Regions from separate parts of the Glutamicibacter sp. JL.03c genome, predicted to be linked through region 3. Evidence: riboswitches for the same ligand, from Rfam matches in the RefSeq annotation. Region 3 holds a riboswitch; each other region holds the start of a gene.
What was found. Region 3 has a riboswitch for S-adenosylmethionine ahead of OF385_RS15680 (substrate-binding domain-containing protein). Riboswitches for the same ligand answer to the same signal wherever they lie in the genome.

Region 1 (3,420 bases), 520 kb from region 3:
CGTCCAAAACCGAGGGCAGGTCATCGTGCTTGCGGAAGACCTCCACCAGGTCCGGGGTCTCTGGCAGATCTGCCAGGGACTTGTAGACCGGCTGGCCCAAGATCTCATCAAGTACCGGGTTGATGAAGTACACCTTGTACTTGGACGAGGACAGCAGGTAGGTCGCCACGAAGTAGCTGGCCCGCGAGGGCTTATTGGAAGCGCCCACGATCGCAATGGTCTTGGTGTCGCGCAGGATGCCCAGACGCTCGGCCGCGCCCGGACCCTCCCAGGTTCGTTCGGTGGTGCTCATTAGTTGGCTCCCTTCGATGCTGCAGGAATGGCGCACGCGGCACCGTCATAGGTGGGTGCCGCAAATTCTTCGGCGGAAGCAGCCGCAGCTTCCTGCGAAGCGGTCAATGCCTGGTCGAGGTCCCAGATAATGTCCTCGACATCTTCCAGGCCTACCGACAAGCGGATCAGGTCTTCAGGAACGCCGGCGGCAACCAGCTGGCCGGCGCTCAGCTGCTGGTGGGTGGTGGAAGCGGGGTGCAGCACCAAGGTGCGGGCATCGCCGATGTTCGCCAGGTGGCTGGCCAGCTGCAAGGCTTCGATGAACTTGGAGCCGGCGTCGCGTCCGCCCTTCACGCCGAAGCTGAAGACCGAGCCGACACCCATCGGCAGCAGTTCCTGGGCGTGGGCATGCTGCGGGTGCGATTCCAGGCCCGCGTAGTTCACATAGGTGACGCGCGGGTCTGCTGCGAGCCATGCGGCAACCTGCTTGGCATTGGCCAGATGGTTGTCCATGCGCTGCGGCAGGGTTTCCAGACCCTGGAGCAGCTGGAACGCCGACTGGGCGGGGAGCGCCGGGCCGAAGTCGCGCAGCTGTTCGCTGCGCAGCTTGGTCAGGAAGCCGTACTCGCCGAAGTTGGCCCACCAGGAGACATTGCCGTAGCTGGCCACCGGTTCTGTCATGGCAGGGAACTTGCCATTGCCCCAATTGAACTTGCCGGACTCCACCACCACGCCGCCCAGGGTCGTGCCGTGGCCGCCGATGAACTTGGTTGCCGAGTGGATCACGATATCGGCACCGTGCTCAATCGGGCGCAAGATGTATGGGGGAGTGAGCGTGGAGTCGACAACCAGCGGGATCAGGTGGCGGTGCGCCACCTCGGCCAGGCCTATGAGGTCGGCGATATCGCCCGAAGGATTGGCTACCACTTCGGTGTAGACGGCCTTGGTGTTCTCCTGGATGGCGGCCTCGAAGTCGGCTGGATCATTGGAGTCGATGAAGGTCGTGTTGATGCCGAAGCGGCGCAGCGAAACGTCCAGCTGGGTGATGGTTCCGCCATAGAGCTTGGAGGAGGCCACGATGTGGTCCCCGGCCTGGGCAAGGGCGGCGAAGGTGACGAACTCGGCGGCCATGCCGGAACCGGTGGCTACTGCGCCGATGCCGCCTTCCAGGGAAGCCATGCGCTCTTCGAAAGCGGCGACGGTCGGGTTGCCGATGCGCGAGTAGATGTTGCCGTATTTCTGCAATGCGAAAAGGTTGGCTGCATCATCGGCATCTTTGAAGACGAATGAGGTGCTCTGATAGATGGGCACTGCGCGGGCGCCGTGCTCGGCATCGGGGGTGCCACCGGCGTGCAATGCGCGGGTGCGGAATCCAAACTGATGATCTGCCATGATGGCTTACGACTCCTTGTCGATTGGGTTTTCGCGATTCACCGCCAGGCGGTGGCGCGATCGAGGCAGGAATCCCGGAATCAATGTCGCTTCCTGTTTTGCTTAAACAGGAAAAGCGGCTGCATCGTTTCTGGCGGTAGCACCGTAACCACCGGATGTGGCAGGTTGCTGCGGCTTCATCGAACCAGATCTCTCAGCCGCTCGGGATGGTGTAACAATCTTCGCAACATGACCGTTCGTGACCTAACTATGAGTCTTAACGTTGCGTATTGGACGTAATATCGGAGATTCTTCGATATGCATGCTCGCCGGTACGCTGGACTCATGGAAACTGCGCTGGTGTTGATCAGACATGGACTGACCGATTGGAATCTGGCCGGCCGCCTCCAAGGGCGTACCGACATTCCACTGAATGACACCGGACGCGAGCAAGCCCGCGGTGTCGGCCGCGAATTGGAAGGCCAGGGGTTCTCCTTGATCCTCGCTTCGCCTCTGGGCCGTGCCCGGGAAACCGCTGCATTGATTGCCGAGGAATTAAGCGCAGGAACCGGCCAGCCGGTCCCGGAACTGATCGAGCGCGGTTTCGGGCCATTGGAAGGCCGGATCATGGCCGAGGTCTCCGACGAGGAATCAGCGTCGTTGCAGTCCCAGCTGGAACCCATCGACGATATCCTGCGCCGGGCGGTTCCCGCTTTGATTGACCTGTCGGTGGAACATGCCGGGAAGAAGGTGGCCGTGGTGAGCCATGGCGCAACCATGCGCGCCATCCGTGATGCACTGGCTGGAACCAAGCTGCCACGAGGCGTGGAGAACGGCGAGATCATCCAGATCAATATCCAGCGCCTCAACGAATTGGCTGAAGAACTCGATTTGGTCAGCTGCTAGGCGCTGAAAATTTTTCTTCCCTGGAACCTCACACTTTTGCTGTGCACTACGTTTACATGGTGAAAGCCCGTTGCGGCGCCAATCTTCAGGAGAGCCATGCAAGTACCGTTTGAGCGGATAGTCCAGGATTATGGGCTGAACGTATTGCGGATTTGCCGTGCTCTGCTAGATGAACACCGTGCACAAGATGCCTGGTCTGAAACGTTTCTTTCCGCGCTTAAGGCCTATCCGCAGCTTGCTGAGGACGCAAACGTATTAGCCTGGCTTGTGCGCATCGCCCGGAACAAGGCCATCGATGAGCTGCGCAAGAACAAGCCGGAAATTCTAGATGACCATCTGCAGTGGGAACATGCTGATGACCAGGTGAACCTCGGTAAAGAAGCGGACAACCTGCAGCTGTGGAAGGAAGTGGCAAAACTTCCGCAGAAGCAACGAATGGTCGTTGGCTACAGGTATCTCGGCGGTCTGAGCTACACGCAGATAGCCCAGCTAGTTTCTGGCAGCGAGGCCTCCGCACGACGTGCAGGCAGCGACGGGATCAAAAACCTTCGCCGAATACTCGGCGATGACTCACTGTGGCAGGAGTAGTCATGACGCAGGCAAAACCCAACTCATCGGCGACCGTAGAGGAAGCTGAGCTTTTGGCACAGCTTGGAAAAGAACTTCGGGTGAAAGCGAAGGCGGCGGACCTGATGGATGTTTCTTACCGGGTGATTGATAGCCCCATCGGCTCGCTCCTGCTGGCCAGTACTCCAGCTGGTCTGGTGCGGGTGGCTTTCGAGAGCGAAGATCACGACAAGATTCTTGAGGCACTGAGCCAGAAACTCAGCCCGCGAATCTTCGAAGACCCTTCGCGACTTGATACTGTCG
Region 2 (3,420 bases), 150 kb from region 3:
AAGGTGTCCTTGACGTAGACCATGGACCACGGAGCTTCCAAGCCGCTGGCCAGTGGTTTTGAAGTGGTTTGCGATTCGGCAGCGGGAAGTGGAGGTGGTGTTGGCGCGGAGCATCCGGCGAGGAACACTGCGCCGAGCAGCAGGCAAGTGCCCCGGATAGGCTTCATCGGGCGGCTATGCGTGCGCCGGATGATGGCGCGTCGGGCGATACGTCAGTTCCTGGATCCGACCATCCAAAAGCTTCGAATCGACAAGTTCCAAGTCATAGTCGTCGACCCCGCCGAGTACCGGAGCAGAGCCGCTATGCCCGGTCAGCACCGGGAAGATGCTCACCTGGATGAAGTCCACCAGGCCTGCCGCCAGCAGAGAATGGTTCATGGCCAGGGAACCGTGGGAGCGCAGCGGCACATCTGAGGTTTCTTTGAGCTGGGCGACAACGTCCAAGGCATCCGAACGCTCCAGCGTGGCATTAGGCCAAGACAGCGGCTCTTCCAAGGTGGTGGAGATGACGGTGGCCGGCTTGTCGTGCAAAGCCACGCCCCACGCGTCTTCAACCTCGGGATTCATCTCGATTTCTGCCCAGAAGAGACTGAATAAGCGGAAGGTGTTCGCACCGAAAACCATGCGGCATGGAGGAGTGTAGAGCCCGAGGCGATGGGCCAACAGCTCTGGCCCTTGTTTTCCCCAGTAGCCGCCCCAATCGCTGCCGGCACTGCCGAAGCCATCAAGGCTGCTGAACACGTCAAAGGTATAGGTGGCACTCATGGTAAGCCTCCGAAACTGATCCGCTGGGTGCCACCTAGGATACGCTCAGGCGCTGGGCATATCTACGTTTTGGGTGCGCAATTGTCCGCGCGAGAGTTCCTTTCCACTGGCCTCATCGGTGATGACAACTTCCCACAACTGCTGGGTTTTGCCTTGGAACAGCGCCTTGGCAGCAACCTGCACGCGCGCACCGGTGGAGGGACGCAAGAAGTCGGTGGCATTGTGCACGCCGACGGCGAATTGCCCGCGTTCGGCCACCGCGTAGCTGGCTCCGACGCTGCCGGCGCTTTCAACGATCGAGGCATACACCCCGCCATGCACTACGCCCCACGGAGTGTGGTGGTTTTCGTTCAGATCGGCATGTCCGCGCACGGACGTGGCGGTGATGTCGTCAAAGACCAGTCCGATGCTCTCGGTGAAGCGGCTGGTCTTCTCGGGGATTCGCGGTTCTGCGGAACTCATGGGTGACTCCAAAGGTGTAAGGCGCTGGGCTGCCGCACAACGGCCTAGGCTCGCAATACGTTCTTTTGCACTTTACCCGTAGATGTCCTGGGAAGATGATGGTGCGCTTCACCCAGTGGGTTCAGGCAGCTGCCCCGATATGAGCAGGGCACGCTTGGTCTCCCATGGTGCTCGAGCGGGAAATTCGGTTCCGCTACGGCGGGCGGTTTGATAAAAGCGGCGAAGGCGCAGCACCTGGTGATGCTGCCTGGCCGTCATAGGTTATTGCATTACGGCGGCGATCACATGAGCGGCTCGAGTTGCCACGGTGGGCGTGGGTAGTTCTGATGAACAAAAGGCTGTTCCAGCCCCTCAGAAGCATCTTGGTGTCGAATATTTTGTTGAATATTGCGATTTGCGAAGTGAATTGTTTGACGGTGGTTCGTCATGAGCCATATCGTTTTAAGCAGAATCAAGAGCATCAGCTAAAAGCCCTGGCTTGCTGATCGGCAACCCTCTCAACGGTAGTGGGGTGCTCCAGGTGAGGATTCGGTTCTGCTCCAAATGGCGTCAGAACAAGTACCGCGCACGGCGTGAAATCTCAGGGACAAGCACATTCGGAAGCTTCCGATCCGCCAAGTCCACTGGGTCTGACGCGGTGGGCAAGACCCGAAGGAATCGAGCCATGTCATTGAATCGTGAACTTGACCCGCTAACCCTACGCAGGGTTTTCGCTCAACATCCCTCAGGCGTGGCCGCTCTGTGTGCAGAAGTGGACGGCGTAAAAACCGGCATCGTTGCATCCTCATTCACTGTGGGGGTTTCGTTGGAGCCGGCATTGGTGATGTTTGCAGTCCAGAAGACCTCCAATACCTGGCCGAAACTGCGTGGGGCCAGCCACATCGGTGTTTCGGTTCTCAGCGATCTTAATGGAGGGGTCTGCACGCAGATCGCTTCGAAGAAGGGCGATCGATTCCTCGGTGTGGATACCGTGGTTTCTGAACAGGGCGCCCTGTTCATCGAAGAGTCCACCCTCTGGCTGGAAACATCGATTTACAACGAGGTTGAGGCAGGAGACCACTGGGTTGTGCTCTTGGAGGTGCACGGGCATCACGCATCTCAGCACTCGCCGCAGATCTTCCATGATTCTCGATTTCATTCGATCCCAGTTTCTGAACTCGTCTAACGTTTCCAAGCAGTAGGCGCATCAAGGCCTGTTGTGGATCACCTAGGTGATCCACAACAGGCCTTGATGCATTTCGTCATGCGTTGAATGTGAAGCAATAGTTATCCACGGTGTGGATAGGTGGGCCACTGTGAAAATGTGGACTACCGATAGTCTGGCGCAGGATATTTCCTCATTAATTGAGATGACTAAGGGTTTTGCCTATGCACCCACATCCACACAGTTATCCACATGGCTGTGGGTACAGTGTGTAGAACTATGCGAAAAACGCGAAAATCTCTGAATTTCGGTCGTTTGCGGCTGTTGATAACTATTGGCGGCATAGCGGTAGGTTCAATAAAATCTCTTTCTGTCCACAGTTGTGAAATTGTGAAAGGCCTAATCAGAAGCTGTTACGGTTGGGTAGTCGACATTAATCCACAGGTTTCTCCCCAGCTAGTGAACAGGCTAGTCCACAGATGAGGGTATGTTATGCACAGAGGCTGTGGATAATGGGGTTTACGTGGGTGAACATCAGCCCTACTGTTGGCCTTGGGACAGAAATATCCACAGTTGTTCATCATTGAACTGTCGGTCTCAACTGACAAGATGGACCGTTGCCATAGGGCAAGGATGAATTTTCCCAGTGGGGTCAATAGGGGATGGAAGTGTCTGTAATGAGTGCTGAGCCGGTATACGAAGGACGAGAGTCCGATGCTGGACGCAAGCCGCCACAGGATGTCGAAGCAGAGATGTCCGTGCTCGGCGGCATGATGCTATCCAAGGACGCCATTGCTGACGTTGTCGAAGCGCTCCGCGGAACCGACTTCTATCGTCCGGCCCACGAATCCATCTACGAGGCAATCATCGATTTGTACGGTCGAGGCGAGCCAGCCGACGCCGTGACCGTAGCCGACCTGCTGACCAAGCGCGGTGAAATTTCCCGCGTTGGCGGGGCCGCCTACCTCCACAATCTTATTCAGCAGGTGCCCACCGCGGCCAACGCCGGATACTATGCAGAAATCGTGCGTGAGCGTGCCGTTCTGCGA
Region 3 (3,420 bases):
GGCTCGCGCCGACTCCTGCACGGTGCGCTCATGGCGCCAAAGCCCGCGGCTTGTGCTCGTGCCCAGGTACAGCTGCTCGGCTACGGTCAGGCGTCCGGCCAGGTGGCGGTCCTGGTGGATCACCTCGATGCCCAGAGCTTCTGCATCGGCGGGGCGGCGGATCTGCACGGCTTTGCCAGCCAGTTCGATGTGGCCGGTATCCAGGGTGTACAGGCCCGTGAGAATCTTGATCAGCGTGGACTTGCCGGCACCGTTTTCGCCCACGAGGCCCAGGACTTCCCCGGCTCGAAGCTGCAGGTGGACATCATCGAGCACCTTGACGTTGCCAAAAGATTTATTGATCCCGGCCATGCTCAGCAAGTCATTAGATGCCGTTGTCATTGCGCACCTGATTCACGTTGTCCTTGTCGACAAAAATCGGCTCGGCATAGCTGGTGCTCGGGACCTGATCGGTTTGCCCATCGAGGAACAGGGCGATATTGCTGGCCGAGGTCGCGGCGATCTGCTTGGTGGGCTGGGCGACGGTGAACTGGTAGGAGCTGTTCGGGTCGGCGATCAAATCCAGGGCTCCGGGCTCCGCATCGACGCCATAGAGCTTGATGTCATTATCGGTGGGGTCGATGGCCTGCGCCGCTCCGATCAGCGGCATGTCCCAGCACGACCAGATCGCGTCGACTTCGCCCTCGGGCAGCCTGCGCAGCTGGTCCTGGATCTGGTTCTTGGCATCTTCGATGGTGCCCTCATACTTGTCCTGGAGTTCAGGGGTGATCTTCTCGATATTCGGGTAGTCCTCGAGCACCAGGTTCAGGCTGTTGTAGCGGATCCGGCACGGCGTCACGCCGGGGAAGCCGTTGAAGACCAGGATCTTGCCCTTGCCGTGCAGGTCTTCTGCCATGGTGCGAGCCAGCGTGGTGCCCACATTCCAGTTGTCGCTGGTGACGTTGTTCTTCGAGTATTCGCTCTGGAAGTCGATGGTGAACAGCGGAATGCCTGCGGCGTCCACCTTGGCCAGGGCAGGGGTGAGCGTCTGCGCATCACCCAGGATCACCACGATGGCATCGGGCGACTGGGTAATCAGGTTTTCCACGTCGGAAACGTGCTTCTCGTCCTTGGCTTCGGCCTGGGTAGCGATGACCTCGCCGCCGAGCTCCTTGATGCGTTCCTGGATCTGCTGGTAGACCACCCGCGAGTAATCGTGCAGGATGTCCTTGGCCGCGATGCCGACTTTCTTGCCTTCCAGCGAAGGAACATCCTCCAGCTGCTGCTCGGCTTGCGGGTTGCTGCTTTGCGCCGCGACCGGAGCCGCTTGGGGGCGCGGTTCTTTCAACGAGCAGCCCGTGAGCAGCGTGGTGGCAGCCAGGGCAACAGCCACAAGCTTCAAGGTGTGCGGGCGAGTACGAGTCATGCCGTCCCTCTCTGAGACATCTAGGACCGAGGGATCCCGCACAGAAGTCCTTGCTTCTGAACCCGGGAGCTCCATCGAACCTGGCTTTAGCACTATCTGCAGGAGGCAAACTTGCTGCGGCGTCATGGAGCCAGGTCTCTCAGCCGCTCTGGATGGGGTGTCATTCGAGTCAAGCATCGATCAGCCACGTTGGCTAAGCCGGCGTCATGGGAGGGAACCCTGCGTCAGATCTCGTCACAAATCCGGGGTTTTTGACAGCTTCAAGCCCCGTGAATGCGTGGACAGCGCGTCATATTTCCGCATATTACGATCCCCGGTTCGCGTTCCCCGGTTCGCATTTGCCTGGCTGCTTGAGCCGGGCAAGCCGTGCACGATGCGGGTACTGCCCAATATCACAATCGCCTAGACTGAATCCAAGGACACCGATCGAGAGGACATCCGCGTGGATTCGACCAGCACAGTGAGCCTGATGTTCGGGCTGCTTGTCCTAGCGCTCACCGCGGGCCTACTGGCCCGCATGGGGGCCGACGGCCGCCTGCCGCGCAACAGCAGCGTTGGCCTGAAAACCCGTCACACCCTGGCCAGCGATGAAGCCTGGCTGGCGGCGCACCGCGAAGCCTCACCAACCCTCAAGCTCTCTGGCATCACCGGCTGGCTCTTCTTGATCTCCTCGGCAATCTTCTGTTTCCTGCAGAATTTCGCCGCAGCATTCGCCCTAGCCGCTATCGGCTTTGCCCTGGTCCTCGTGCTGATGCTGCGTGCCGCGTCCAAGGGGAACAAGGTCGCCAAACGGTTCTCCGCCTGAGCGCCGAATCAACAGCGCACCGCGCCATCAATGAGGAAATCACTGACGACGCGGTGCGGGTGCGCAATGCCCGGCAGCCCCCTAGAGCAGAACTGCCCCGAGGATCCAGACGGTGGCAAACGCCGCGGTCCCCTGGATCGCGGTGGCCACGCTGAGGGTCTTGTACGCGGTGATCACCGGGATCCGGCTGAGCTGCGACACCACCCAGAAGTACGAATCGTTCGCATGCGAAACGACCATCGCACCGGCGCCGACCGCCAGCACGCTGAGCACCATGCCCAGCTCGGAGTCCAGCCCCAGCGAGCCGAGCATCGGGGCGACCAGCGCGGAGGTGGTCACCATCGATACCGTGGACGATCCCTGCGCCGACTTCAATGCGGCGGCAATCAGGAATGGCACCGCCAGCCCCAGCCCCAGGCCGCTCAAGGAACCTGAGAGGAATTCGGTCAGCTTGGAGGAGGCCAGCACGGCGCCGAAGGCCGCCCCGGCTCCGGTGATCAGCAGGATCGGAGCGGCAGTGCGCACCGCCTCATTCATCTGGTCATTGAAATCGGAGAGCTTCTTATCCCCGCTCAGCAGCGGTGTGGCCGACAGCAGGCCGAAGATCAGCGCGATCACCGGGGTGCCGATGAAGGAGAGCACCTCCACCAGCGTTCCGCCACCCAGTGGCGCCGAGGGCAGCTTGGCAATGGAGGCGGCGCAGATCAAAACCAGCGGCACCAGAATCGGCAGGAAAGCCAGGGCCGGATGCGGCAGCTTTCCGAAGCTGGCGCGCAGCTGCTCGTAGTCCAGGCCTGCCAGGTCGTTTTCGTCTTCCGAGGCCATCGGAGTCCACTGGGACTTGTTGAACCGGCTGGCGTAGGCCAGGCCGGCCAACGCGGAGATGGCAGCTACCGGCAGGCCCACGGCGATGATCAGCCCGAGGTTATCGGCAATGCCGATGCTCTCGGCCGCGGCCAACGGCCCGGGGGTCGGCGGGACCATGGTGTGCGTGGCATACAGGCCGGTCATCAGCGCGACCGATGTCGCCAGCGCCGAAACGCCGGTGCGCAACGTGATGGCCTTGCGCAGCGAGTTCAGCACCACGTAGCCGGAGTCGCAGAAGACCGGGATCGATACGATGTAGCCGATGATGCTCAGTGTCAGGTTCGGGAACCGGGTGCCCAGGACCTTGATCAGGGCGTCGGCCATCGAGATGGCGGCCCCCGAG
Region 4 (3,420 bases), 1.3 Mb from region 3:
TTTTGATTTGGTGACCTACGCACAGGCCTGGCACTGGGTTGATCATCCCAAGGCCAGCGCAGAAGCGGCCCGGTTATTGCGTGATCATGGATGGCTGACGCTGCTGTGGAACCAATTGGATGTCTCGATTCCCTGGGTTCACCGGCTGGCCCGCATCATGCACGCTGGCGACGTGCATCGTCCCGAGCTTGAACCGCCGCTAGGCCCGGAGTTCCGGAAGCCCGAACACGGAATTTGGCACTGGTCCATGCCGCTGGACTTCCCAGAAATCGTTGAACTGACCAAATCCCGCAGTTATTACCGCAAGGCAACGGCAACGACACAAGCCAAGGTCGAAGCGAATCTTCGATGGTATTGGACCGAGCACCTTGGACACGAGCCATCCGCAAGGGTGCAGGTGCCGTATCTCACCCATGCTTGGAGGTCCCGTCGGCGTCCCCGACGGTGATATGATTGACGATGGTTCTCGCTGCAGTCCGCGGTTGCGAGTATCCGCCGTAAACGTTTCGGCGTTTGCACTGACTTATGAACGCGGTCCAACTCTAGGAGTTTGTTATGGCATTGGATGCCACTATCAAGAACGAAATCATCAAGGCTTACGCTACCCACGAGGGTGACACCGGTTCGCCTGAGGTTCAGATTGCCGTCATGTCCCGCCGTATTTCGGACCTGACCGAGCACCTGAAGATGCACAAGCATGACCACCACACCCGCCGTGGCCTGATGGCTCTGGTTGGTCGTCGTCGTCGTATGCTCGGCTACCTGAAGAACACCGACATCGAGCGTTACCGTTCGCTGATCGAGCGCTTGGGCCTGCGTAAGTAGTCTCTCGCGCTGGTGCGAAGATCCCCGCCTTCCTTGTGGAAGGCGGGGACTTTTTTATGGCCGAAAGGCCTCATGAGGGAATTTTCCACTGAATTTCTTGCAGCACTGTTCCAACCCGTTATGTTGTTGACGGCCCCTATGATCCTCTTTCAGGGGCTGGCAACAACATAACGCGAAGAGCGGCGAACTTCCGTTTCAGCCCGCCGGTCCACGGTCGTAGATTCCAAGCCTTCAAGGTGTGCGAAGGAATAGCTCCACCAGGCCCCGTAGTCCACCGGCGAGGACATCGTACGGCCGTATTCGCCATCATTGGGAATATCAATCCCGGCAATGCGTTTTAGCTGGACGACATCCGCCACAGCGGGTAAGAGCAATTCGGTAAAACCGGCAACATCCTCGGGATAGTTCTCCTTGGCCGCGTTGCCGCCAAGAGCTCCGGGGTGCGCGGCAGGGAGCCGGCGTGGGTGGTAAGGATATGATCCGGGGCCTGCGAAGACATGCCAAAGCCACCTTTCCATCGGTTCTGGCGGTAGCACCATATCCGCAAAAGCTCATTCTTCATCAGCTGGATAGGTTGCTGCGGCATCGCAGAGCCAGGTCTCTCGGCCACTCGGGATGGGTACACATCAATCACTATCAGCTCTTTGGGCTCGGCTGCGAAGTGCTGGATCCTCGTTGAGCCAGCCTCTAGCTGGAGAACGTTATCGTGGAACTCAGTGGGCCGAAAAGAGCTTGAACCCGTGCGATGGCACGGGTTCAAGCGCAATTTTTACGTCATCTTTGCGAGGGTGACGCCGATTTTTAGTCCGCTTCGGCTTCGGCAGCGGCTTCTTCGGCTGCCTTTTCCTGGTGGATTACTTCTGCGAGAAGCTTCTCCATCTCCTTAGCGACTCCTGCGGCCGACGCAGGGTTCTGGCCGGTGACCAGACGTTCGGAGACTTGAACGTTCTCTTCAAAATTATCCGCGGGGATATGGTTGGCGCCTTGCTCGACCAGTTTGTCGGCCAAGAAGAAGGGGATGATCTGATCCTTGCCAACGGCTATTTCCTCATCGTTGGTGAAGGCCGCGACATCCTTGCCGCTGAGCAGCTTGATGCCGTGGTGCAGTTCCACATCGAGCAGACCCGCCGGGCCATGGCACACTGCGCCGACGACTCCACCCTTGTTATAAATATCCCCAATGAGCTTTTGCAGGCCTTCATTGTCGGGGAAATCCCACATGGTGCCGTGACCGCCTACTAGGTAGATCGCGTCGTATTGCTCCGGGTCAATGACTTCCACCCTGGCCGTGTTGTACAGGCCGGCCCGGGTCGTTTCATCTTCAGTGAATTGCACCTGGATTGGATCGTCCGTATCGACAGTGTCACGGGGAGGCTGTCCGCCCTTGATCGAGGCAAAGTCGACGAAATGCCCTGAATCTCGGAAGACCTTCCAAGGATGAGCTGCTTCCGCGACGTTATATCCGGTGGGGTCTCCGCCAGCACCGAGTTCGGAAACGCTAGTTAGGACCATCAGGATTTTCTTCACGGGGTACTCCTTTCGCATTTGTCCTCCCAGCCTTGTACAAAGTTGGCAAGGCTTCAACCGCACCTAGGCGGTTTCCAGAGTTCTATGCGATTGCTCCCTGTTTGGAGGGGGATTCAGGCAAGCGAAGCATCAGGATTCCCAGCAAAGCAATAGCCAAGATCACGGCGGCCAGGGCCCATAAGCCCGCCGAGACGCTGGCCGCGGCAGCGACGGCACCCACCAGGATCGGACCGCCGGCGTCCCCGAGTTCGCGCCCGAGTTCTGCTGATCCCATGGTGCGCCCAATGCGTTCTTCGGGAGTCGTCGAGGCTAGATGCGCAAAGCCCAGCGGTGTAGCGATCCCGACGCCGGTTCCCAGAAGCAGCGCGCTCAGCAACAATGTGGCAAAGCTTTGCCAGATCGCGACCGAGACCAGTCCCGCGATGAGCAGCAGGAGGCCAAGAGCCATGCCTGCGGCAAAACTGATCTTGGCCTGGTCCTTGATCCGGCCGATCCATGGCTGTACGAGGGCCGAACAGATCGCCAATATCGACACCACGCCCATGCTTTGCATCTCGTCGAGTCCGAGCCTCGAGCCGATCAGCGGCAGGAAGCCAACGGCCGCGCCCAACGCGCCGGTAGCCGCAGCCAGAACCATGGTCGGCACCAGGAAACCGGGCTGCACCGTTTGGCGCGCAAGATCTGCCAGCGTGTAACGCCGCTTGGGGAGCATGGGCAGGACCGGCACTCTGCGCCACACCCAGATCGCCGCGGTCAACGAGATTACTGCCATGAAGGCAAAGAGCGCGGGGAAGCCGGAGACGAAGATCAAGCCGGCACCGATCAGGGGGCCCAAGACGTAGCCGAGGGTTTTCCAAGCGCCGTATCGGCCGAAATACTGGCCAGGGCGAGGCCCGGAGAGCCGAGCCACCGCTGCGGAGGCCGCGGGCGAAAACGCCGAGGCCGCAGCACCCTGGCCAAGCCGGACCAGGCCCAGAGCAAGTGCTGAATGCGCGAAGATGCCCAGGGTCGACATGAGTGCGAATACAATGAGGCCGCCGAGAATCACCGGTTTTGCGCCGATGCGGT

Region 1: it holds a riboswitch for S-adenosylmethionine, as region 3 does, so the genes downstream of both, OF385_RS01520 (O-acetylhomoserine aminocarboxypropyltransferase/cysteine synthase family protein) here and OF385_RS15680 (substrate-binding domain-containing protein) in region 3, are expected to answer to the same signal.
Region 2: it holds a riboswitch for S-adenosylmethionine, as region 3 does, so the genes downstream of both, OF385_RS16395 (flavin reductase family protein) here and OF385_RS15680 (substrate-binding domain-containing protein) in region 3, are expected to answer to the same signal.
Region 4: it holds a riboswitch for S-adenosylmethionine, as region 3 does, so the genes downstream of both, OF385_RS04880 (hypothetical protein) here and OF385_RS15680 (substrate-binding domain-containing protein) in region 3, are expected to answer to the same signal.

Annotation. Positions count from the first base shown of each region.
Region 1 covers NZ_CP107575.1:320,374-323,793, forward strand. Annotated here, with positions in the region: gene OF385_RS01515 (CoA-binding protein) at 1-292, opposite strand, end outside; gene OF385_RS01520 (O-acetylhomoserine aminocarboxypropyltransferase/cysteine synthase family protein) at 292-1,665, opposite strand; SAM riboswitch class I at 1,784-1,878, opposite strand; gene OF385_RS01525 (histidine phosphatase family protein) at 1,990-2,550, shown strand; gene OF385_RS01530 (RNA polymerase sigma factor) at 2,647-3,138, shown strand; gene OF385_RS01535 (methylated-DNA--[protein]-cysteine S-methyltransferase) at 3,141-3,420, shown strand, end outside.
Region 2 covers NZ_CP107575.1:3,537,796-3,541,215, reverse strand. Annotated here, with positions in the region: gene OF385_RS16410 (PQQ-dependent sugar dehydrogenase) at 1-167, opposite strand, end outside; gene OF385_RS16405 (dihydrofolate reductase family protein) at 175-765, opposite strand; gene OF385_RS16400 (PaaI family thioesterase) at 811-1,227, opposite strand; SAM riboswitch class IV at 1,677-1,794, shown strand; gene OF385_RS16395 (flavin reductase family protein) at 1,892-2,392, shown strand; gene dnaB (replicative DNA helicase) at 3,049-3,420, shown strand, end outside.
Region 3 covers NZ_CP107575.1:3,384,501-3,387,920, forward strand. Annotated here, with positions in the region: gene OF385_RS15675 (sugar ABC transporter ATP-binding protein) at 1-381, opposite strand, end outside; gene OF385_RS15680 (substrate-binding domain-containing protein) at 365-1,405, opposite strand; SAM riboswitch class I at 1,474-1,564, opposite strand; gene OF385_RS15685 (SdpI family protein) at 1,848-2,210, shown strand; gene OF385_RS15690 (GntP family permease) at 2,292-3,420, opposite strand, start outside.
Region 4 covers NZ_CP107575.1:1,052,610-1,056,029, forward strand. Annotated here, with positions in the region: gene OF385_RS04870 (class I SAM-dependent methyltransferase) at 1-448, shown strand, start outside; gene rpsO (30S ribosomal protein S15) at 556-825, shown strand; gene OF385_RS04880 (hypothetical protein) at 975-1,343, opposite strand; SAM riboswitch class I at 1,337-1,447, opposite strand; gene OF385_RS04885 (type 1 glutamine amidotransferase domain-containing protein) at 1,627-2,352, opposite strand; gene OF385_RS04890 (MFS transporter) at 2,435-3,420, opposite strand, start outside.